Regions from separate parts of the Rhizobium sp. BR 314 genome, predicted to be linked through region 2. Evidence: predicted binding sites of a transcription regulator. Region 2 holds the regulator's gene; each other region holds the start of a gene.
The links. The regulator LexA, encoded in region 2, represses DNA repair genes until DNA is damaged. The targets are predictions, from matches to a motif close to TGTTCNNNNTGTGTTCNG.
Positions count from the first base shown of each region.

Region 1: a site for LexA is predicted at 2,119-2,136, ahead of QD461_RS19120 (PA0069 family radical SAM protein). Genes of this name have one in related genera too.
Region 3: a site for LexA is predicted at 2,283-2,300, ahead of QD461_RS05195 (helicase-related protein). Genes of this name have one in related genera too.
Region 4: a site for LexA is predicted at 4,282-4,299, ahead of QD461_RS22270 (DNA recombination protein RmuC). Genes of this name have one in related genera too.

Region 1 covers NZ_JARWLA010000015.1:11,994-17,521, forward strand. The annotation lists gene QD461_RS19100 (4-(cytidine 5'-diphospho)-2-C-methyl-D-erythritol kinase) at 1-274, shown strand, start outside; gene moaB (molybdenum cofactor biosynthesis protein B) at 274-828, shown strand; gene QD461_RS19110 (hypothetical protein) at 961-1,275, opposite strand; gene QD461_RS19115 (glycosyltransferase family 2 protein) at 1,447-1,965, opposite strand; gene QD461_RS19120 (PA0069 family radical SAM protein) at 2,206-3,363, shown strand; gene QD461_RS19125 (ribonuclease HII) at 3,470-4,129, shown strand; gene QD461_RS19130 (aminoglycoside phosphotransferase family protein) at 4,152-4,916, opposite strand; gene QD461_RS19135 (F0F1 ATP synthase subunit B) at 5,039-5,527, opposite strand.
Region 2 covers NZ_JARWLA010000009.1:32,554-38,081, forward strand. The annotation lists gene kdsA (3-deoxy-8-phosphooctulonate synthase) at 1-305, opposite strand, end outside; gene QD461_RS14205 (VOC family protein) at 302-1,189, opposite strand; gene lexA (transcriptional repressor LexA) at 1,608-2,330, shown strand; gene QD461_RS14215 (hypothetical protein) at 2,311-3,060, opposite strand; gene QD461_RS14220 (ComEC/Rec2 family competence protein) at 3,060-3,659, opposite strand; gene QD461_RS14225 (ComEC/Rec2 family competence protein) at 3,662-3,904, opposite strand; gene QD461_RS14230 (DUF4131 domain-containing protein) at 3,814-4,767, opposite strand; gene gltA (citrate synthase) at 5,049-5,528, shown strand, end outside.
Region 3 covers NZ_JARWLA010000003.1:47,511-53,038, reverse strand. The annotation lists gene QD461_RS05195 (helicase-related protein) at 1-2,041, opposite strand, end outside; gene QD461_RS05190 (DUF3309 family protein) at 3,333-3,488, shown strand; gene QD461_RS05185 (YMGG-like glycine zipper-containing protein) at 3,533-3,790, shown strand; gene QD461_RS05180 (hypothetical protein) at 4,050-4,223, shown strand; gene QD461_RS05175 (beta-ketoacyl-ACP reductase) at 4,261-4,986, opposite strand; gene QD461_RS05170 (acetyl-CoA C-acetyltransferase) at 5,089-5,528, opposite strand, start outside.
Region 4 covers NZ_JARWLA010000019.1:111,182-116,709, forward strand. The annotation lists gene dapE (succinyl-diaminopimelate desuccinylase) at 1-745, shown strand, start outside; gene QD461_RS22245 (hypothetical protein) at 732-1,331, shown strand; gene arsC (arsenate reductase (glutaredoxin)) at 1,341-1,742, opposite strand; gene truA (tRNA pseudouridine(38-40) synthase TruA) at 1,720-2,526, opposite strand; gene fmt (methionyl-tRNA formyltransferase) at 2,526-3,473, opposite strand; gene def (peptide deformylase) at 3,657-4,172, opposite strand; gene QD461_RS22270 (DNA recombination protein RmuC) at 4,359-5,528, shown strand, end outside.

The DNA of each region.
Region 1 (5,528 bases), on a different contig from region 2:
GCTGCCGCAGAGACAAAGCGAGTGGATCGACACCATCAAGACTTTGCGGAACGACTTGGAACCGCCGGCGCGCTCGATCTGCGCTGAGATTTCAGTGCTGTCCGGTTTGATCGAAAGCCAGTCTCCGATCGTGACGCGCATGTCCGGCTCGGGCGCAACGTGCTTCGGCATCTTTGCCGATCTCGCGCAGGCGACGGAAGCTGCCGCCTCGCTTCACAGGCAGCGGCCGGACTGGTATTTCCAGGTGACGGAAACGATCGCGGGAGAAGTATGATGGCCGCTTCAATCAACGAAAGATCCTTCATTCCCGTTGGCATCGCGGTGCTGACTGTCTCTGATACGCGCACGCTCGCCGACGACAAGTCAGGCGATACGCTGGTCGCACGTATCGCTGACGCCGGTCACAGGCTTGCGGCCCGCGCCATCGTGCCCGACGACAAGGAACGCATCCGCGCGCAGGTGGAAGCCTGGACAAAGGACGACGCGGTCGATGTCGTGATCACCACCGGCGGCACGGGCTTTACCGGCCGCGATGTCACGCCCGAGGCGCTGGAGCCGCTGTTCGAAAAACGCATGGATGGTTTCTCCGAGGTCTTCCACCGCATCTCCTACGACAAGATCGGCACGGCAACGATTCAGTCGCGGGCAACAGGCGGCGTTGCCAACGCCACCTTCATCTTCGTGCTGCCGGGTTCTCCCGGTGCCTGCAAGGATGCTTGGGACGGCATACTGAAGGCGCAGCTCGATTACCGGCATATGCCCTGCAATTTTGTGGAGATTATGCCGCGCCTTGACGAGCATCTGAAGCGCGGTGCCGGTTCCAAATAGGTAGGTCGCGCAAAGGTGTCGAGCGGGCTTGCAAAAACGACACGCGACCTCAAAAACCTACAGCCCGACAGGAGAACCCGAGAGGTTGCGAAACGCTGCAGGCCTTAGTCGATCACAATGCCTTTCGGAATATCAGGTCTTCTGGCCCGGCAAGACAGGAATTGATTCCCAACTCTCGCCGTTGAGGATAATGCAGCTGCGGCCGGAAACGTCGCTGAGCATCAGTGTCCAGTTACCGCTGTCGGCGGTGTAGACTTCGAGGATCGTGCTGGTGTCGAGCTTGCCGACGGCCGAGAGCTTCTCGGAGAGGTGATCGCTGAGAAAGCCGACGAGATCTACTCGCTTGGCACAGGCGAGCATCGCCTGGGAAGCGCCTAAGCCGGGATAAAAGATCGCTACTGCCACAAGGGCCATCGCCGTGAAGCGGGTGAGCATCGTGCGTTTCATAACGCACCTCCTTTCGCCGGCATGCCGGCGGACGAGGAGTGCTGCGCTAGCCTGTTCCGCCCCATATCGGCATCATGATAGTCGGCCGCCCCACGCGACACGCGAAAGGTGCCGCCACTTGGGGAATTATCGCAGCTATTTGCAGCTTTTCAAATGGAATCGCGAATCGGGCTAGCGAGCGGCGCGCGCCACCCAGGACGGGATGAGCTCGCTGGAGAGGCGCCGGCTCTTCTGCCCTTCGGCAAATTCCGCCAGCCGCATGCCATTTCTAGCCGTTGCAATGGCTTGCGGCTTGGATAAGAGCCAGCCCAGCTCCAACGGAGCTTTGGCGCGGCCAATGCGTTGCAGAAAAGGTCGGCGATAACCGCGCGATGCCGTAAAGCGCGCCGGAACCTTATTCAGCGAGACGTACTCCGCAATCTCATCTATCCAGCCCGCTTGCGGCCGGGCACCGGGCTCGACGAGCAGCAGCCATTCGCCACGTGCCGAACGCAATATATCGTTAATATCCCACTGCGAATAGAAACGGCAGCCTGCAGCATCCGCCACCCGCGAAGTACCGTCCTGCGAGCCGTGATCGAGCACGACGACATCGCAGACGAGGCCTTCGATCGCCCCCTGCACCAAGGCTGCCAATGTCTGCGCCAGCTCAGGTTCCTGATCCTGGCATTCGATGATGACTGTCAACATTGCCCATTTATAGAGCGGCGCACCATTTATTGCCAGCTCCTAACCCTCGCGTCCGAGTGTTTAAGAAATGCGAGATAATCGCGCTCCAAATCTCCTCGCGATCGCATCGGGAGCCTCGAACGAACGGGGATGATAACGGCGACTTCGCATTTTTGTTCTTGCATTGTTCTTACTTGTCGGATAGGAATTTAATCATCTTAGACGCGGCATGCAGCGCCATGAACCGCCCTGGAGCCACCGATGAACGAGCAGTCCCTCGCAGCGCAGGCCGCATTCGCGCCTGCCAATACGCCAGACATTGCCAACGCTCTGATCGCCGATGCCGGCCTCAGGGTCGACGTCGAGCGCCGGCGCGGGCGCGGCGCGGGCCTGAACCCGAACGGCCGCTTCGAGAAGCAGCAGCGCGAGACCTTCGACGACGGCTGGCAGACGCTGGAAGAGCTCCCGCCCTTCAAGACGGAGGTGCAGGTCGAGAAGCCGCGCACCGCCATCACCCGCAATGAATCGCCCGATATCCCCTTCGATCGCTCCATCAATCCCTATCGCGGCTGCGAGCATGGCTGCATCTACTGCTTTGCCCGCCCGACCCACGCCTATATGGGCCTATCGGCAGGGCTGGATTTCGAAGCGAAACTGTTTGCCAAGCCAGACGCAGCCAAGCTTCTGGAACGCGAGCTGGCAAAGCCGGGCTATAGGCCTCGGGTCATCGCCATCGGCACCAATACGGATCCATACCAGCCGATCGAAAAGGAATGGCGGATCATGCGCCAGACCCTCGAAGTGCTGAACCGCGCGAACCATCCGGTCGCGATCGTCACCAAGTCGGCGCTGGTCATGCGCGATATCGACATTCTGAAGGAGATGGCCGCCAAGAACCTAGTTCGCGTTGGTCTTTCAGTGACGACGCTCGACCGGAAACTGGCGCGCACCATGGAGCCGCGTGCAGCCACGCCAACACGCCGGCTGGAGGCAATCCAGGCGCTGAGCGAAGCCGGCATCCGCACCTCGGTCATGGTGGCGCCGATCATCCCGGCCCTCAATGATCACGAGATCGAACGTATTCTCGAAGCCGGCAAGGCGGCCGGCGCGCAGGAGGCGAGCTACGTCATTCTGCGGCTGCCGCTGGAGGTGAGCCCGCTGTTCCGCGACTGGCTGCTGCAGCACTACCCGGATCGTTATCGCCACGTCATGTCGCTGATCCGCTCGATGCGCGGCGGCAAGGATTATGACGCCGATTTCGGCAAACGCATGAAGGGCGCCGGACCCTATGCCTGGCAGATCAGCCGGCGCTTCGAGATGGCGACGCGGCGGCTCGAGCTGACCCGGCGCAACATCGCATTGCGCGACGACCTGTTCGTGCCGCCTGACGGCAGCGGCGTGCAATTGTCGTTGCTCTGATACTTCCTCGCGGGTTGTCCCTGTACCCGCCGGAAAAGCCCCCTGGTTCGCCGCTCTGATCCACCGGGGGCTTGCAGGAGATCGGGTGGTGTGCGAGCTTCGCCGCATGCCACGCAGTACATCGCCCGATTCTCCCACGCTTTTCGACGATGGGCCTATCGTTCCGTCCTTCGAGCTGGAACTGATCGCCCGGCGCGCCGGGCACTGGCCGGTTGCCGGCGCAGACGAAGTTGGCCGCGGACCGCTCGCGGGACCGGTCGTCGCTGCCGCCGTCATTCTCGATCCTGAACGTATTCCCGACGGGCTGAATGATTCCAAGCAGTTGACCGCGGCAAGACGGGAAAGACTGTTTGTTGAAATTCTGGCAACTGCGACCGTTTCCATCGCCTCATCAAGTGCAACGCGCATCGATACCACGGATATTCGCAAAGCGAGCCTTGATGCGATGCGCCGTGCTATTTGCGGCCTAGCCGTGCCGGCAAGCTATGTGCTGACTGATGGCCTCGATGTGCCGGCCGGCCTCAGCTGCCCGGGAAAGGCCGTGGTCAAGGGCGATGCGCGCTCCTTCTCGATCGCAGCCGCTTCGATTGTCGCCAAGGTCACGCGCGACCGGATGATGGCGCGTGCGGGCAGCGTCTTTCCCGCCTACGGCTTCGCTGCCCATGCCGGTTACGGTACTGCGCAGCATCGCGCCGGCATCGAACAGCATGGCCCCTGCTCTCTGCACCGCATGAGCTTCCGCCCGCTGAGGAAAGACGTGGTCTGAGGCGACCGAGATAGTTCACCCCTCAATCAACAAGCCCAGCGGTGATCTCCAAAGACCATTTCAGTACATAGGCTATGTCGCGGCGATAGATGCGATCGTGACCATCCTGCAAGTTCCGGCGATAGCGCTCGACGCCGAGCGAAGCCTCCTGCTCCATGAAAGCAAGCAATGCTTCCAGCCTTGCAACGATGGCTTCCGGAATGAGGTGGCGGGCGTCAATCGACATTCCATACGCATCGACAAACATGCGTGCACGCCTAATCTGATCGTCCAACCTGCCCAGGCCTTCCACCTCAACATCCGAAGACAGCGGTGCCCACCGGTAGATGGCATAGGCGATATCCCAGGAGCGCGGGCCTGGATGAGCGGCCTCGAAGTCGATGATACCAGTCACCTCGCCATCGTTCAGAACGACGTTGTAAGGCGCGAAATCTCCATGACAGATGATCTCAGCAGGCTCTCTGGAGGATAGTTGCCATACGCGCGCCCTCTCAAGACAAGGCAGGAGCAGCGCGGAGCAATCGTGATAATGGCGAAGAAGAGAGGCTGCGGATCGCAGGGCCTTTTCGGCGCGCATTTCGCGACTGCTATCGAGATCACCCGTTGCGCCGGGCAGATAGCTCACCCTCTCCCAGACAGCATCGAAGCTGATCGGCGCGGGCGCCGCGGTAAAGCCATGTTCGGGTAAGGCCGCCAACAAAGCGTGTATGCTCGGCGTCCACGGACACGCCTGCCGCAGGACAGTGTCGCCATCGCGAAGCGGCCCTTGATCGTGCGATGTTTGCATCTGCCCCCCTTCCCGTGAAACGATCTAGACGTGCATGGTAACGCTAGTCAAACGGCGGAAAGTGAGATGAAAACAAAAAACCCCACCGAGGCGGGGTTTTCGAAGTGCAATCTCTCACACGCTCAGTTCAGTTTGGTCTTCACTTCATTGACTGCGTCATTGAAGAGACCTGCCTGAACGCTTCCGCCGGCCTTGTTTGCAAGCACGGTTTCAGCGGCGGCAATCGCCAGGTCAACGGCAGCGGAGCGAACCGCCTTCATTGCATCGGCTTCAGCCTGCTTGATCTTCTGCTCGGACAGAGCCGTACGGTTGGCGACGAATTCCTCCGTCTTCTTCCGGGCTTCCGTCGTCAGCATCTCGGCTTCGCGCTCGGCAGCGGCAACGATATTCGCTGCGTCTGCTTCGGCTTCCTTACGCTTGCGCTGATATTCAGCCAGCAGATGCTGAGCCTCTTCGCGCAGACGCTTGGCCTCGGCCAGTTCGTTGCGGATCTGATCGGCGCGGTCGTCCAGCGACTTTGCCATCATGCCCGGAACTTTCAGGTAAACGATCAGAGCGAGGAAGATGAGAAGGCCGACAAACGCGAAGAAAGTATTGTCTAAAGCGAACATC
Region 2 (5,528 bases):
TGGATATCGGTCAGAACAGGAAAGCCATATTCCTTCTTCAGATCAGCAAAGACTTCCATCGACTTCTCAAGACCGATGCCGCGCTTGCCCGACAGCGAAGTACGGTTCGCCTTGTCGTAAGAGGATTTGTAGACGAGGCCGATGCCGAGCTTGTCGCAGAGCTCCTTCAAAACGCCGGCGACCATGAAGGCATGTTCGCGGCTTTCCATCTGGCAGGGACCGGCAATCAGGGAGAGCTTGGCGGTGTTGGAAAACAGAACCTTGGAGGCTCCCTCGCCGACAACCACTTCGGAATTCGTGCTCATGCTATCTCCTCGAAGGCGAACACTGCGCCATGTTCAGGCGCCAGCCGCGCCAAAATACGATTGTTCTTACGCGTATATGTGACGCCGTTAGCAGCGAAATGCGACGATGTCACGGAAAGATCGCGTGTTTTGAAAAGGATTGCCCGCGCCCGCAGACCCGGATCTTCGTTGCCGACCCGCAAGTCGTAAAAGGCTTCCATGCCCTCCGGGGTCAGAAGCTCGATATCGGCATTGGCAGATCTTACCGTCAGTCCGAAGGAATGCTCCGATACCTTTGGTCCGCTGACGACCTCTTCGAAAAAGCTGCGGAAGGCGGCCGGCCGCGTTGCCGAGATCGCTACCCGCGCAATGCCGCTGACACCGTTTGCATGGCGCTCAAGCACACCGCGATCGGTGGGCAGCGGATTGATGCGCTGGCAGCTGAATGCGAGCAAATCGGGCGAACGCAGGTCGGACGCAAAGGCCAGGCGAAATCCGGCCACGGTTTCCGTTCCGTCAGGCATTTTCATCGGCCGTGAGAAATCCAGCATCGGGCCGGCCGAGATCGCTGCGGCTTTGAAGCGCTCATCATCCGCTACGGCATCATTCGTTCCGAAAACCACGGCAGAGAATCCGTCTTCTCCGACGCGAAAGCGATAGGCCTGGTCGCGCGCCACGAAGACATTGCCTTCGATAAAGCTCGCCTCGCACTGTTCTTGCGAGGCTACACCCAAAGGTTCGAGATAGGTCTTGTCGGAAAAGAAGACGCAGGCATTTTCGGTGCCGAAGGGATGGCGCGCATCGGGAGCAACCGTAAAGCCGAGCTTGCCGAGCCGCTCGCGCGCCAGGGCGATGTTGATCGTCGGCAACACGAGATGATCCAGCGGATGCGGCAACGAAGTCATGGCTTCTCCTCTTTCCCAACGGCGGTAGATTTGCGCCCATCCATCGCGTATTTCAAGATGAAAGCGAAGCGCGCGACGACAGCTCCAAGTGCGCAATATGATCGCGCAAACGTGATTGCTGATTCTCCCCTGTAGCCGGCTCAGCTGGCTTGATTTCGAGATCGCCGAACCAGAACGCAGACGGAAAAATCCGGTGTCAACCTAGGCCTGAAAAGGAGGAATTCCCCATATTTTTCACAATGTTATATCTATTTCAGCACGCTGGCTTTTACAGCCCGTCCATTCGCGGGTGATAATTATTTAATTGTCCGAGCAAGCTTTTAACGAAATTTAAGTGCTTGCGGAACACATATGGAACATATAGTGTCCGTTCTGGATTTGTTTCACGACCTTTTCTTGATTCTGGGGTTCCAAGACGATGTTGACGCGCAAGCAACAGGAACTGCTTCTCTTCATTCACGAGCGGATGAAGGAGTCCGGCGTTCCGCCATCCTTCGACGAGATGAAGGATGCGCTGGATCTGGCCTCCAAGTCCGGCATTCACCGCCTCATCACGGCATTGGAGGAGCGCGGCTTCATCCGTCGCCTGCCGAACCGCGCCAGGGCACTTGAGGTCATCAAGCTCCCGGATGCCTATAATCCGAGCTTGCAGCCGCGCCGCGGCTTTTCGCCAAGCGTTATCGAGGGCAGCCTCGGCAAGCTCCAGCCGGTCGCGCCCCCGCCTCCGCCGAAAGTAACCCATGAAGATCACAGCAGTTCGGTATCCGTACCCGTGATGGGCCGCATCGCTGCCGGCGTTCCGATCTCGGCCATTCAGAACAATACGCATGACATAACCGTCCCCGCCGATATGCTCGGCGCTGGTGATCATTATGCCTTGGAGGTGCGAGGCGACTCGATGATCGACGCCGGCATTTTCGACGGCGATACAGTCATCATTCGCAATTCGACGACAGCAAACCCCGGTGATATCGTCGTTGCGCTTGTCGACGACGAAGAAGCAACGCTGAAGCGCTTCCGTCGCAAGGGTGCATCGATCGCTCTCGAGGCTGCCAACCCTGCCTATGAGACCCGTATTTTCGGACCGGATCGCGTCAAGGTTCAGGGCAAGCTTGTCGGGCTCATTCGGCGTTATCACTGACAGGTGACACCGGCGCGATTGGCGCGCCGAATGTCCCCGTGCGCCGATCATAGGTTCGTTGCCGCGTCCATGGCCGTTGCGGATCTTCGAATGCTGTAAGGACAGTGGGCTTGTCGCCGCTCAGATCCATTTCGACCGAGCCGGTCCGCCTTAATGTCGCGCCTGTATAAAGCGTTGCGCCGGAGCGACAATGATCGAGGCGCAGACGTATTGATGTGACGACGATATTCGCCGTATCGCAGGCCGGTGGAAGATAGGCGGCATTTTCGATCGTTACCAACACGGCGCCATTTTCAAGCATCGCCACGCACCACGCACCTTTCTGACAGGCGAAACGCCCCTGCATGGTTCGATCGAGAGCATCCTCCATTGCCCTGCGGACCGCCTTCTGTTCGTCGTTGTTCAATCGACGGCGACGCTCGGCCTTGCTGATCTTAGGCAGGCTGCTGTCGGCAACAAGCATGGTGGGAGGCTGATGTTCGAATGCGACGAGTGCCGTTTGCCATTGCTCGAAAATGAAAGCCTGCGGCCTTTCCCGGTTAGTCGCCAATATATTGTCCTGCTCTAGTGCGACCAGGACACCATCCTCGGAAATCATGAGATCGGGCTTGGATACGCCCGAACCCAAAGCCGCTGCCCCAATCGTTGCAAGCGCGAGCAACAGTCCGAGATGGCGCAGCTTGGTGCGCAAAACGCTCATCATCAGAAAGCCGGCAATGAAGGTCGGCATCAGCCACGGCGGCTGACGTCCAAACGTAATATCGCCGCCCCAGCCGGCGACCGTCTTGGCGACCAGAATGACGAGCTCCAGTCCCTCCCCGTGACTTTCCAGAATGGCCCGTCGAGACCAAAAGGCATCATCAACATCGCAGCCATGCCGAATGGCATCACGATGAAAGAAACGATCGGCATAGCGGCGAGATTGGCGGGAAGGCCATATGTCGCCAAACGATGAAAATGCTCTATCGAGAAGATTGCCGTCGATGCGCCGCCGATGAATGAGGTCGATAATATCCCACCGAAAAAGCGTGCAACGAACAGCAATGGGCCGAGGAACCTAAAGCGCGAAAGCATATTTTCGCGATGCGGCCGTCGTTTCCAAAGCGTATAGCCTGATACCAGCGCGAGCGTTGCTGCATAGGACATCTGAAAGCTAGGCCCAAGCACCTGCGACGGCGAAAGGATGAGGATGACGATTGCCGAGAGCGCCACGTTTCGCAGACTGAGCGACGGTCGATCGAACAGAACCGCGACCAGCATGATCGCCATCATGATGAAGGCCCGCTCCGCCGATACGCCGAAGCCGGAAATGAGGTAATAGGCGGTCACTGTCAGAAGCGCGCCGAAGGCGGCGATCTTCTTGGTTGGGTAAGCCTGGGCAAGACCCGGAAAAGGCTAAATAAATAGCGCAGCCCGACATAGAAGATACCCGCCGACAATGCCATGTTCAGGCCGGAAATGGCGATGATATGGGTGAGCCCGGCTACTCGGAGCGCTTCGGTCGTGTCGTCCGAAATCGCCCGTCTCTCGTCGGCGACAAGTGCCGCCGCAAAGGCTCCGGTATCGCCGGGCAAAGTCCTTCGGATCCTGTCCCAATGCTGTTGCGAAGACCGGCGAGCCAGATGTCCACCTTGGCCAGCCACGACGTCTCCGAATTGTCACTACTCAGAGATAAAAGTATCGGCGGGCCATAGGCAAAGCCATTCGCGCCAATGCCGTTGAAATAGGCACTGAAGGCGAAATCGTTGAGACGCGGCAATGCGGGGCCGGCGGGCGGCGTCAGTCTCGCCCTCACCTGAATGCGGTCGCCCAGATTGAAGGGTTCGGCCTGTTTGCGCACGTAGATGGTCACGCGCTCCGGTGGCCTGTGAATGGAAGGATTCTCGGTCGCGTCGACTTTAACGATGTACCGCCAGCGTCCATTGTCGTAGGTCTCGCGCCTCTCGATCCGACCGGTCACGGTCGTCGTCACGGCCGAGTCGAGCATGATGGTCGAAGCCCGCCAGCTTTCCCAGTGCGCAAGGGCCATGCCGAGGCTTGTGAGCATGCCGGCGAACAGCAGGTGCCGAAGCAACCGGCCCGCCTCCCTATTGAACACAAATCCGCATGTCAGCAGAAGAAGCACTGCCAGAACCGTTTGCAGGGGAGGATCGCTGTCAAAGGTGAACCAAAAGATCGCGCCGACGCCCATATAGATCGGCGCAAGCAGGATAGCGCGACCGTGGACCGCCTCCTCTTCAATCAGCCGGCCGATCGCGACTCGCATGCGACCAAGGGCGAGATAAAACCGCACGATCAGCGATACCTGATCTTGCGTACGCTCCCGTTGCCCGGTTTTGATACGCAAGGTGATTGAGGCGACGGCATGACGATCCAGCGAAGGCAGAGCAAGGTCCCGGCCATCCTCCTGCTGCTCCGGTGCCTCCAAATTAGGCATTCGCCGCCTGCCCCACGCAAAACCACAGCTTCCGCGCGATTTTTGCCGTCACCACCAGGTGATTTCAACCAAAATCCGCATGATTGCGACGAAAAAGAGCCTCGCGCGTCACACGCTATGACCAACGCATTTAGTGCAGTGCCCAAAAGTTGATACTGCGATGCACAAATCGGCACTCGGATAACTTGGCATTAGGCTCTGGATCATATAGCTAGTCGGTAGTCGCTTAACCTTTTGGCGCTTTTTATGGCGTCAATCCCGCCAAATCTTGGAGGATCAGCATGACGGAACAAAGCGCGAAACTAACTTGGGGCGAAAAGACGGTGGACTTGCCGGTCAAGACCGGAACCATCGGCCCAAGTGTCATTGATATTGGTGCCCTTTATAAGAACACCTCCACGTTCACCTACGATCCTGGCTTCACCTCGACCGCGTCGTGCGAGTCCAGTATCACCTATATTGATGGCGACGAAGGCGTCCTGCTGCACCGCGGCTATCCGATCGATCAGCTGGCCGAACACGGCGATTTCCTGGAAGTCTGCTACCTGCTCCTCTACGGCGAATTGCCGACGGCAGCCCAGAAGAAGGACTTCGACTATCGCGTCGTGCACCACACGATGGTGCATGAGCAGATGTCGCGCTTCTTCACCGGTTTCCGCCGCGACGCGCATCCGATGGCCGTCATGTGCGGCTGCGTCGGCGCTCTGTCGGCCTTCTATCACGACTCGACCGACATCACCGATCCGCATCAGCGTATGGTC
Region 3 (5,528 bases), on a different contig from region 2:
TATGGTAGGCGCCGAAGCGAACGCCGTAGCGACGCATGGAGGCGCGTCCATCCTGATCCAGCGACTTTACCTCTTCGGTAACGTCACGGCGGAACAGAACGCCGAGATTTTCCACCAGCTGGAAAGCAAGGCCCTTGGCCAGACCCTGCAGGTCTTCTGCGCGCTGAAGATCGTCCAGCGGCTTCAGGATCGTGCTGATGTGATGATTCACAAAACGCTCGATACGCGCGGCGACATGATCACGCGCATTGCCCGTCAGCTGCTCGTCGGCGAGCAGGATGACGCGCGGACGCATGATGTGATCGCTGCCCGACAGGCGCGCCACAGGGTCGCCGAGCCAGCGCACCAGGCCATCGGCACTGATCGCAAGATCGCCGTTGCCAGCCGCGTGCATACGGGCGGCACGCGCCTCGAATTCCAGCGCGAGCGCCTTCAGCGAGGCAGCCTGGACAGCCTTGGCGTCCGGCCCCTCGGTTCCCGAGATAGGCGTGAACCGGAATCCGGTCAACTGTCCCACATGATGTCCTTCGACGAAGACATCCCCATTCACACTGATTTCAGCTTCCAGCATCGCATTCTCTCTCAGGCGCTTCATGAGCACAGATGTCCTGCGATCAACAAAGCGTTTCGTCAACCTCTCATGTAACGCGTCGGACAATCGATCCTCGATTTCCCGCGTCTTTTCTTGCCAGTGTGTCGGATCGGCAAGCCAGCCGGGCCGATTCGACACATAGGTCCAAGTCCTTATCTGCGCGATTCGCGCCGAAAGCGTGTCGATCTCGCCATCTGTCCGATCGGCGCGATGCACCTGTTCGGCGAGGAAATCCTCTTTCACCGTGCCATAGCGGACAAGATCGGAAAAGAGGGTGGCGATGAGATCGGCATGCTGGGCAGGCGTAATGCGCCGGTAGTCCGGAAGCGCACAGGCCTCCCATAATTTCTCAACCCGGGCCGGGTTGTTGGCAAGATCGACAATCTCCAGATCGCGTGACAAATATTCCAACGCCTGCTGGTCTACCGCAGGCAGCGCCCGCGTCAAGCCCTGCACGCGTGGCGCGTCTTCCAGACTGGCGCGCAATGCGGCAATTGAGGAGAAATCGAAATCCTTGGTGCGCCACTGCAACACCTTTACCGTATCGAACTCGTGCCCTTCGATCCGGCGCACCAGTTCGTCGTCGAAAGGATCGACCTGGCCGGTCACGCCGAAAGTGCCGTCCTTGAGATGACGGCCGGCACGGCCGGCGATCTGGCCGAGCTCGCCCGGATTGAGATTGCGAAACTGATAGCCGTCGAATTTGCGATCCTGAGCAAAGGCGACATGATCGACATCGAGGTTGAGGCCCATGCCGATCGCATCGGTCGCGACCAGATATTCGACGTCGCCGGCCTGATAGAGCGCGACCTGAGCGTTGCGGGTGCGCGGGCTGAGCGCGCCTAGCACCACGGCGGCGCCGCCGCGCTGGCGGCGAATGAGCTCGGCGATCGCGTAAACTTCGTCGGCGGAAAAGGCGACGATCGCGGTACGCTGCGGCAGACGTGTGATCTTCTTTTGCCCGGCATAGAAAAGGTGCGAAAGCCGCGGCCGCTCAAGAACGGTGATCCCGGGCAGCAGCTGCTCAAGAATCGGCCGCATGGTGCCTGCACCGAGCAGCAATGTCTCGTCCCGACCGCGCAGATGCAGGATACGGTCCGTGAAGATGTGACCACGCTCAAGGTCGCCCGCCAGCTGCACTTCGTCGATAGCAACGAAGGAGGCACGCGTCTCACGCGGCATGGCCTCCACCGTGCAGACCGAATAGCGCGCGTTGGGCGGCGATATCTTCTCTTCACCCGTCACCAGCGCCACATGCTGCGCCCCGACCTTTTCGACCACGCGCGTATAAACCTCGCGCGCCAGCAGCCGCAGCGGCAGGCCGATAACGCCGCTGCCGTGCGCCACCATACGCTCGATGGCATAATGGGTCTTGCCGGTATTGGTCGGTCCGAGCACCGCGGTTACGCCGCGTCCGCTCAGGATCATAGGCTGCAAATTTTTGGTCATTGGTCCGTGCATGGGCGAGAAACTACCGTCTTCCGATCAGCAAGCTCCTCTTGGAAGAAAGGAAGAGATGACGACCATATGTGACAAAGGCAAGACCTGAATGAAAAAACAACTGCCGCAACATTCGATTTCACAACGAGCAAATTCAACCAAAAGCTACATTACCCTTGCAGCCAATGCGAGTCCCGGCGATTCCGGAACAGCCTGAGAACGAATCGGAGACGAATCGGTGACTCAGCGATGTTCTTCATGCGTTCTCTACTATATATGGATTTCGATTGCTAGAGTCCCACCAAATGCTGAATCACATTTTTACCACCCTCTTCCCGGCAAGATGAGTCAAGCGGAGAGTCTGAGGCAGGCCGAAACTCGAATGAATTCGTGGTTAAAGATCTGTAAATAATAGCTATTTCCTCATCGGTGACCTCCTCATTAAGATTCGGGTCAAAGCCTGAACGAATCAGCGACGAATCGGCGATTCCGGCCGATTCCGCCTTTGTTCTACACCATATATGGTGCCTCTCCGCCGGATTCACACAGGACTCTGAAGGGTTGAAGCTGCGAATCGTGCCGAATCCTGGATTGCGATTAATCTTTCAGCGAGTACAAATATAAAAATCGGCGCATGCAACCAAAAGATGTTCATATTAACGCTTCGATCAAAGCCGGAACGAATCGGCGACGAATCATTGATTCATGCGCGTATTTCATTTGTTCACGGCTATATATGGTGGCAACGGACCGATGGCGTCGCGACATGAAGAACTGCGATTGGCAGCAGGCAGCTGACGATGTGCCGCCGTTAGCGATTGAAATGACCGATCTCTACTTTTCGGCGACTATCCGCGGTGCCGATTGGCCGATGCCACGCCTTCATTCGCACACTGGCTTGGGAGCTAAACTCCGGCCCAGACGGCTTCGATTTTAACCAAAGCCCAAATGCAGAACGAATCACCGACGAATCGCAGACGTCGGCCCTTTCTCGTTTCGTTCACCGCAACCAATTGTATTTTAATCATATTTTAACCATAGAGTTAACTCACATGCCGCAGAGGTCTCGGCCAATCCGTGCCCGCGCGTTAATGTTTTGCCGACCATGGAAGCGGTCGGCAGCGAGTATTTTTATTTCTGAGCCGGAACAATTTTCGAGGAAATAAGTTTCTACAGCAGAAATGCCGCAAACTCCGGTCGCACTTCCTGCGAGTGGATCTGGCCGAGACGCTGAAGCAAGTCGCTGGATGGCTTTGTGCTGCCGGGGATACTTCAGCGGCGGACATGGAGGAGACATATCATGCTTGGTACGATATTGCTCATAATACTGATTCTGCTGCTGGTTGGCGCACTTCCTAGCTGGGGTTACAGCCGCGCTTGGGGGTACGGCCCGTCGGGTGGTCTCGGGCTTGTTCTCGTCATTGTCCTTATTCTGCTATTGATGGGGCGGATCTGATCCGCAGATCATCGTTGAAAACCTCGAAACACCAGGGAGCTAACATCATGAAAAAGATCATTGCCGCTATCGCCCTCGTCGGCGCACTGGCATCGTGCACCGCAACGGAAAAGGGCACGGCCATCGGCGCCGGTACCGGCGCCTTGATTGGCGGCGTCGCCACGCATAGCTGGGGTGGTGCGGCGGTCGGCGCAGTCGCCGGTGGCCTCGTCGGCAACCTCATCGGACAGTCCGAAGATCGCCGCGGCTACTGCATCTATCGCGATCGCTACGGCCGCCGCTACGAGGCTCGTTGCCGCTAAGACGAACGTCTTATGACCGGCTGCCTTGCGGTCGGCCGGTCATGATGTCAGCGCCGCAAGACAGTGGCGCGAAACAAGCTCGGGCATGCTGCGCAAAGTATGCGGCGTTTTTGCCGCAACGACATGCGCAAAATCAAAAGCCTGGAGCGCACGAAGCCAATTTTAAAGATCGTAGCGCCGCTTGGCCAACATCATCCTCTTCCCGCACCAACCGGCTGCGGGGAGAGAAATAGCAGTGTTTTGAGAAAGGAACGGCGTTATGGCCGCAATTATCGCAAGCATTGCAGCACTCCTATTCGTCGGCACAACCTTTTACGCGCTCGGCTCCGCCGCAAGAACGCGCGGCAAGGAGAAACGGCGAGTGGCAATCGAAGCTGTCATCCTGGAATTCAAGCCGCGACAACGGCAATCGGCCGGTTCGGGCCGCGGATGATTGCCGGGTTAACCCGGCAATCCCGTCGAAAAACCGCTTAGACGAAAAACTGTCCGCCATTTGCGGTGATGGTCGATCCGGTGATGAAACCGGCATCGTCGCTGGCGAGGAAAACCACAATGCGTGCGATTTCCTCTGGCTCACCCAGCCGTCCGACCGGAATTTGGGGAATGATGCGCTCGTTCAGTACCTTTTCCGGCACGGCAAGCACCATCTCCGTCGCGATATAGCCAGGGCAAATGGCGTTTACCGTGATATTCTTGGCAGCACCCTCTTGCGCAAGCGCCTTGGTGAAGCCGAGGTCTCCGGCCTTGGCGGCGGAATAATTGGCCTGCCCCATCTGCCCTTTCTGACCGTTGATCGACGAAATATTGATCACGCGGCCAAAACTGCGATCGCGCATGCCCTGCCAGACATGGTGGGTCATGTTGAACAGGCCGTTGAGGTTGGTGTTGACAACCTCATGCCATTGCTGCGGCGTCATCTTGTGGAACATGGCATCGCGCGTAATGCCGGCATTGTTGACTAGGATGTCGACGTGGCCGAGATCGTGCTCGACCTTGGCGATCCCCTTGCCGCAAGCCTCGTAATCGGCCACATCCCACCGATAGACGGAAATCCCCGTGACCTCGTGGAAAGCATGAGCTTTTTCCTCGTTGCCGGCATAGGTCGCCGCAACCTTGTAGCCGGCGTTGTGGAGCGCCATCGAAATGGCCGCTCCGATACCGCGCGTTCCACCGGTTACCAATACCACTCTGCTCATGTGCCACTCCCCTTTGTTGCGACGGAGACGTGACAACCGATCGCGAGGTCGCCCGCTCCGCCTCTCTTCACCGATTCCGATAGAAAATCCTGCTTCGAGGCGTCAAAGTGCCTCGAAGCACATGGCGACACCCATGCCGCCGCCGATGCACAGCGTTGCAAGTCCCTTGCGGGCGCCGCGGCGCTTCATTTCGAACAGCAGCGTGTTGAGAACGCGCGCGCCGGACGCGCCGATCGGATGACCGATGGCGATGGCGCCGCCATTGACGTTGACGATCGACGTATCCCAGCCGAGATCCTTGTTGACGGCACAAGCCTGGGCAGCAAAGGCTTCGTTGGCCTCGACGAGATCGAGATCGCCAACGGACCAGCCGGCCTTTTCCAGAGCCCTGCGGGATGCCGGAATGGGGCCTGTACCCATGATCTGCGGATCGACGCCGGCCGTTGCCCAGGAGACGATGCGCGCGAGCGGCTGGATGCCACGGCGCGAGGCTTCCGCCTCAGTCATCAGCACGGTGGCTGCAGCGCCATCATTAAGACCCG
Region 4 (5,528 bases), on a different contig from region 2:
GCTGCTGCAATGGGCCGCCGAACGCGGCGAGACCTGGGATGCATCGCTCGTCGGCGAACCGACCAATCCGGACCGGCTGGGCGACATGATCAAGATCGGCCGCCGAGGCTCGATCTCCGGTTTCATTACGGTTCACGGCGTTCAGGGCCATGCGGCCTATCCGCACCTTGCCGACAATCCGGTGCGCAGCATCGTCAAGCTGACCGAGGCGCTGCTCGACCCGCCCTTCGATGCCGGCACCGATAATTTCCAGCCGTCCAACCTCGAAGTGACGACGATCGATGTCGGCAACGCCGCGACCAACGTTATCCCCGCCAGGGCGACCGCTGCTTTCAACATCCGTTTCAACGACACCTGGACGGCCGAGGCGCTGAAGGCCGCGATTGTCGCCCGTCTCGACGCGGCAGCCGCCGATGAAACGCTGCGGCCCGGGCGGGCGCCGGCAAAGTACGACATTACCTGGTCGGAACGGCCCAGCCACGTCTTCCTGACTCGCAACAATGCGCTGATCGCCTCGCTCTCTTCCGCCATCGAAAACACAACAGGTCAAAGGCCTGTGCTTTCGACGACGGGAGGCACCTCGGACGCCCGCTTCATCAAGGACTATTGCCCGGTCGTGGAATTCGGCCTGGTCGGCAAGACCATGCATATGGTGGACGAACGCGTCGCAGTCTCGGATCTCGAAACGCTGACCGAGATCTACCAGACCTTCATCAAGCGCTGGTTCGAGAATGCCGACCTTTAAGGAAGTCCAATACTACCTGTCCGGCCTATGGCTGCTGATCCGCATGGATGCGCGCGGCTTTCAGTATCTCGACATATCGGACCGCGGCATGCTGCGGTCCTTCTGGGCCATTCTCTGGTGCCTGCCGCCGATCGGCATTTCCTGGCTCTGGTGGCGACAGGCCTACCTAATTGCCATGCCGCCCGAAACGGCGACGGGCCTTGCTTTCTTCCTGCGGCTGGCGCTGGTCGAAGCTGCAAACTGGGTGATCCCGCTCGTTCTCGCGGGCCTGCTGCTGCTCATCTTCCGGTTCGGCGACAAGTTTGCGCCGATCGTGGTCACGGTGAACTGGCTTGGGGTACCGACGTCCTATCTGAACGCACTGCTCATTGCGCTGATCGCCTTCGTCCCCGGCTCCAGCGGGCTGGTGGCGCTGCTATGGCTGGTGTTGATGATGGCGATCATCTTCTCGATGGCGCGCATCCTCAGGATGATCTGCGGTGCTCATCCGCTCTTCATCGGTGCGCTGACGCTGGTGCTGATGATCCCCAGCATGCTACTGACGGACTTCCTGCAGCGCTTCCTCGGCGTCTATCCACCGGGTTGAGGCCGGCGCCTATCGCGCCATCACTTCGCCGCCTTCTTTCGTGAACGGACCGATATCCGGATTCGGCAGGATATCCAGTACGAGCTCAGAGGGACGGCAGAGGCGCACGCCCTTCTCGGTCACCACGATCGGACGATTGATCAGGATCGGGTGTTCGATCATCCGGTCGAGCAGTTGATCGTCGGTGAGATATGGATTGCCGAGGCCGAGTTCGTCATAGGGCGTTCCCTTTTGCCGAAGCAGATCGCGAACCGGAAGGCCCGTGGCAGCTATCAGCTCCACCAGTTCTTCACGACTGGGCGGCATCTTCAGGTATTCAACGACGACAGGTTCCTCGCCGGACTGGCGGATCATCGCCAACGTATTGCGCGAGGTGCCGCAGACAGGATTATGATAGATCTTCACCGTCATCGGCATTCTCTCCTTCGCCGCCGGCAGCACCGGCGCCGTCGCGATAGTCCACCTGCATGAAATAGAGCCCGTCCGGCGGGGCGACGGGGCCGCAGGCCTTGCGATCCCGAGCCTCCAGTGCCGCACGCACATCGTCGGGCGTCCACTTGCCTTCGCCTGCGAGCTTCAGCGTGCCGGCGAAGGAGCGGATCTGATTGTGCAGGAAGCTCTGCGCCGTGGCGCGGATCTCGATCAACTCGCCACTGCGCGTCACATCCAGCCGGTCGAGCGTGCGCACCGGGCTGTTTGCCTGGCAATGGGCCGAGCGGAAAGTGGTGAAATCGTGCCGGCCGACAAGGGTCTGCGCGGCGGCATGCATGACCTCATGATCCATATCCTTCGGCACCCACCACGCGCGCCCGGCTTCCAATGCCAGAGGCGCCCGGCGGGTGATGATGCGATAGAGGTAATGGCGGCGAATGGCCGAAAAGCGCGCGTCGAAGCTCGCATCGACCTCTTCGATATCGAGAATGGCAACACGATCGCCGGCCATCCGCAAATGGGCGTTGAGCGCGTTGCGCAGCGTGTAGATCTTCCATTCCTTGGAAAGATCGGCATGCATCACCTGTCCCATGGCATGCACACCGGAATCCGTGCGTCCCGCGCCGCGGATCGAGACCGTTTCGCCGGTCAAAGACCGGATAGCGCCCTCGATCGCCCCCTGCACGGAAGGACCGTTCTCCTGGCGCTGCCAGCCGACATAGGGAATGCCGTCATATTCGACGGTCATTTTGTAACGCGGCATCAGGCTTGCTCCGAGGCAAGCAGGGTGCCTGGCGCAATCGGCGTACCGCGCAGGAAATCGGCGGCCGCCAAGGGCTTGCCGCCCGCCTTCTGCAGCTTGGTGAGCCTAACAGCGGCAGTGGCACAGGCAATGATGAGATCGTCCGTCAGCACTTTGCCGGGCTCTCCATTGCCTTCGGACAGTTCCGAGCCCAGCACCTTGATGCGCTCTGGCCGACCGGCAATTTCGGCTTCGAACCAGGCACCTGGGAAAGGCGACAAGCCGCGAATGTGATTATGGACATCGGCCGCCGGCTTGCCGAAATCGATGCGGGTCTCGGCCTTGTCGATCTTGGCGGCATAAAGAACGCCTTCGGACGGCTGAGTCGTCAGCGGCAGCTCATCATGCTCCAGCTTGTTCATCGCCTCGGCCATGGCTTTCGCGCCCAGGAGCATCAGCCTGTCGTGGAGTTCGCCTGCAGTCATGGTGTCGCCGATCTCGACTTCGCGTGTGAGCGCAACCGGGCCGGTATCGAGCCCCTTATCCATCTTCATGACCATCATGCCGGTCTTGGCGTCACCAGCCATAATCGCCCGCTGGATAGGGGCCGCACCGCGCCAACGCGGCAGCATCGAGGCATGGCCGTTGTAGCAACCAAGGCGCGTGCCTGACAGAATCGCCTCCGGCAGCAGCAGGCCGTAAGCCACGACGACAGCGACATCCGCATCCAGATCGCGAAAACGCTGGCGCTCGTCCGGATCCTTGAAGTTGACTGGAGTGAAAACAGGCAGGCCCAGCAACTCGGCCGCCTGATGAACCGGCGACTTCTGCAGATCAAGCCCGCGCCGGCCACCTGGGCGCGGCGGCTGCGTATAGACCGCACGAACCTTATGCCCGGCATCGATCAAGGACCGCAATGTCGGTACGGAGAATTCGGGCGTTCCCATGAAAATGATGTTGAGCGACATGCGATCCATCCGGCTTAAAGTATGAAGATTCGAGCGACCGGATTCCGGCGGCCTTTGCGCCATCGGGGTCAAACGCTAGCCGTCATCGGACAGGTCAGGCGCGGTGATCGATCGTTCCGGTCTCCGCATCGTAGCGAACAAAGGCCGCAGCACCAAATGAAGCGGCCTTTGCCAGGAAATGCCTCAGAGAGCCTTGGCCTTGGCGGCCTTGGTGAACTTCTTGATCACCATCTCGCGCTTCAGGCGCGAAATATGGTCGATGAACAGCACGCCGTTCAGGTGGTCGATCTCGTGCTGCACGCAGGTCGCCAGCAGGCCGTCAGCCTCGGTGAGCTGCTCCTTGCCGTTGCGGTCCAGATGCTTGACGGTGACGCGCGCCGGGCGCTCCACTTCGGCATAGTAATCCGGAATGGAAAGGCAGCCTTCCTCGTAGACCGAACGCTCGTCGGACGAAGCGACGATTTCCGGATTGATAAACACGAGCGGCTTCTTCTCTTCGCCTTCGCGCGCAACATCGATGACCAGGAGACGGCGGGGAACGCCGATCTGGATCGCCGCAAGGCCGATGCCGGGCGCATCATACATGGTTTCCAGCATATCGTCGGCGAGACGCTGAATTTCAGTATCGATCTGCTCGACAGGCTTTGAAGCCTGACGGAGCAGCGGATCGGGCAAAATGATGAGTGGCTTGATCGTCATGACGTCTCCCATAACGCATCTTGCGGTGCGATGGAATCGCCAAGATGGTGGTGGTGTTGTGTTTTTTCGTCGACGGCGATCTAGGCACTCGCAGGCCGTCTCGAAATTTTGTTCACGGTTTGATCTGGATATTCGCCACGATTTTGTTATGGTGCGAAGAAGACTTCCACGAGCGCGCCAGGTTTCATGTCCTTCATCCTCTTCGGCCAAGCCATTTCCACGGTCCAGCTTCTGACCGGCCTCGTCATTCTGCTTGCTATCGCGGTGATCGTCCTCTTCGTCCGCAGCAAGGCACGAGCGGAAGACGATGCGCTCGACGCTGAGCACACGATGGCCGCGCTGCTGCGGTCGCAGGCGGAGATGCAGGGACGGCTCGCCGCCATGGCCGAAGTCTTCGGCTCGAGGCAGGCCGAGCTAAATCAGGCCATCGGCCAGCGGCTGGACGGCATGTCACAGCGCGTAACCGCGACAATCGGCGAGCAGACGCGCTCGACGCATGAAAACCTGCGCCGCCTGCAGGAGAGGCTTGCCGTCATCGATGCCGCACAGACGAATATCCAGACGCTGGCGAAGGATGTCGTCGGCCTGCAGGCTATTCTGTCCAACAAGCAGACGCGCGGCGCCTTCGGCCAGGCCCGCATGGAAACTATCATCGCCGATGGGCTGCCAATGGGTGCCTATGCGTTTCAGGCGACGCTATCGAACGGCTCGCGGCCGGATTGCACCATTCGCATGCCGAACGGTTCGCCGCCGCTTGTCATCGATGCCAAGTTTCCGCTGGAAGCCTGGAACGCCATTCGCGCTGCGGCAAGCCCCGAGCATGGCAAGATCGCCGCTCAGCAGTTTCGCCGGGATCTGGAACTGCATATCCGCGACATCTCAGAGAAGTATCTCATCCCGAGCGAAACGCAGGACACGGCCTTCCTCTTCGTGCCGTCCGAGTCGATCTTTGCCGAGATCCACGAGAATTTCGAGGCGATCGTGCAAAAGGCGCAACGTGCCCGCATCGTCATCGTCTCGCCCTCCCTGCTAATGCTGTCAATCCAGGTCATCCAGGCAGTGCTGAAGGACCAGCGCATGCGCGAGCAGGCTCACGTCATCCAGAGCGAAGTGGCGCATTTGATGGACGATCTCTCGCGGCTCGACGAGCGGGTGCGCAAGCTGCAGGGCCATTTCGCCATGGCACAAAAGGATGTCGACATGATCGTCACCTCGGCCGACAAGCTTGCGAGACGCGGCGAGCGGATCGAGGCGCTGGAATTCGAGGCCGCGAAAGAGCCTGCCAAGACGCGACCGGAGGAAAGATCCAAGCCGGTCGACAACCGCACGAGCCAACTCAAGTTGAGGGTGGTTGAC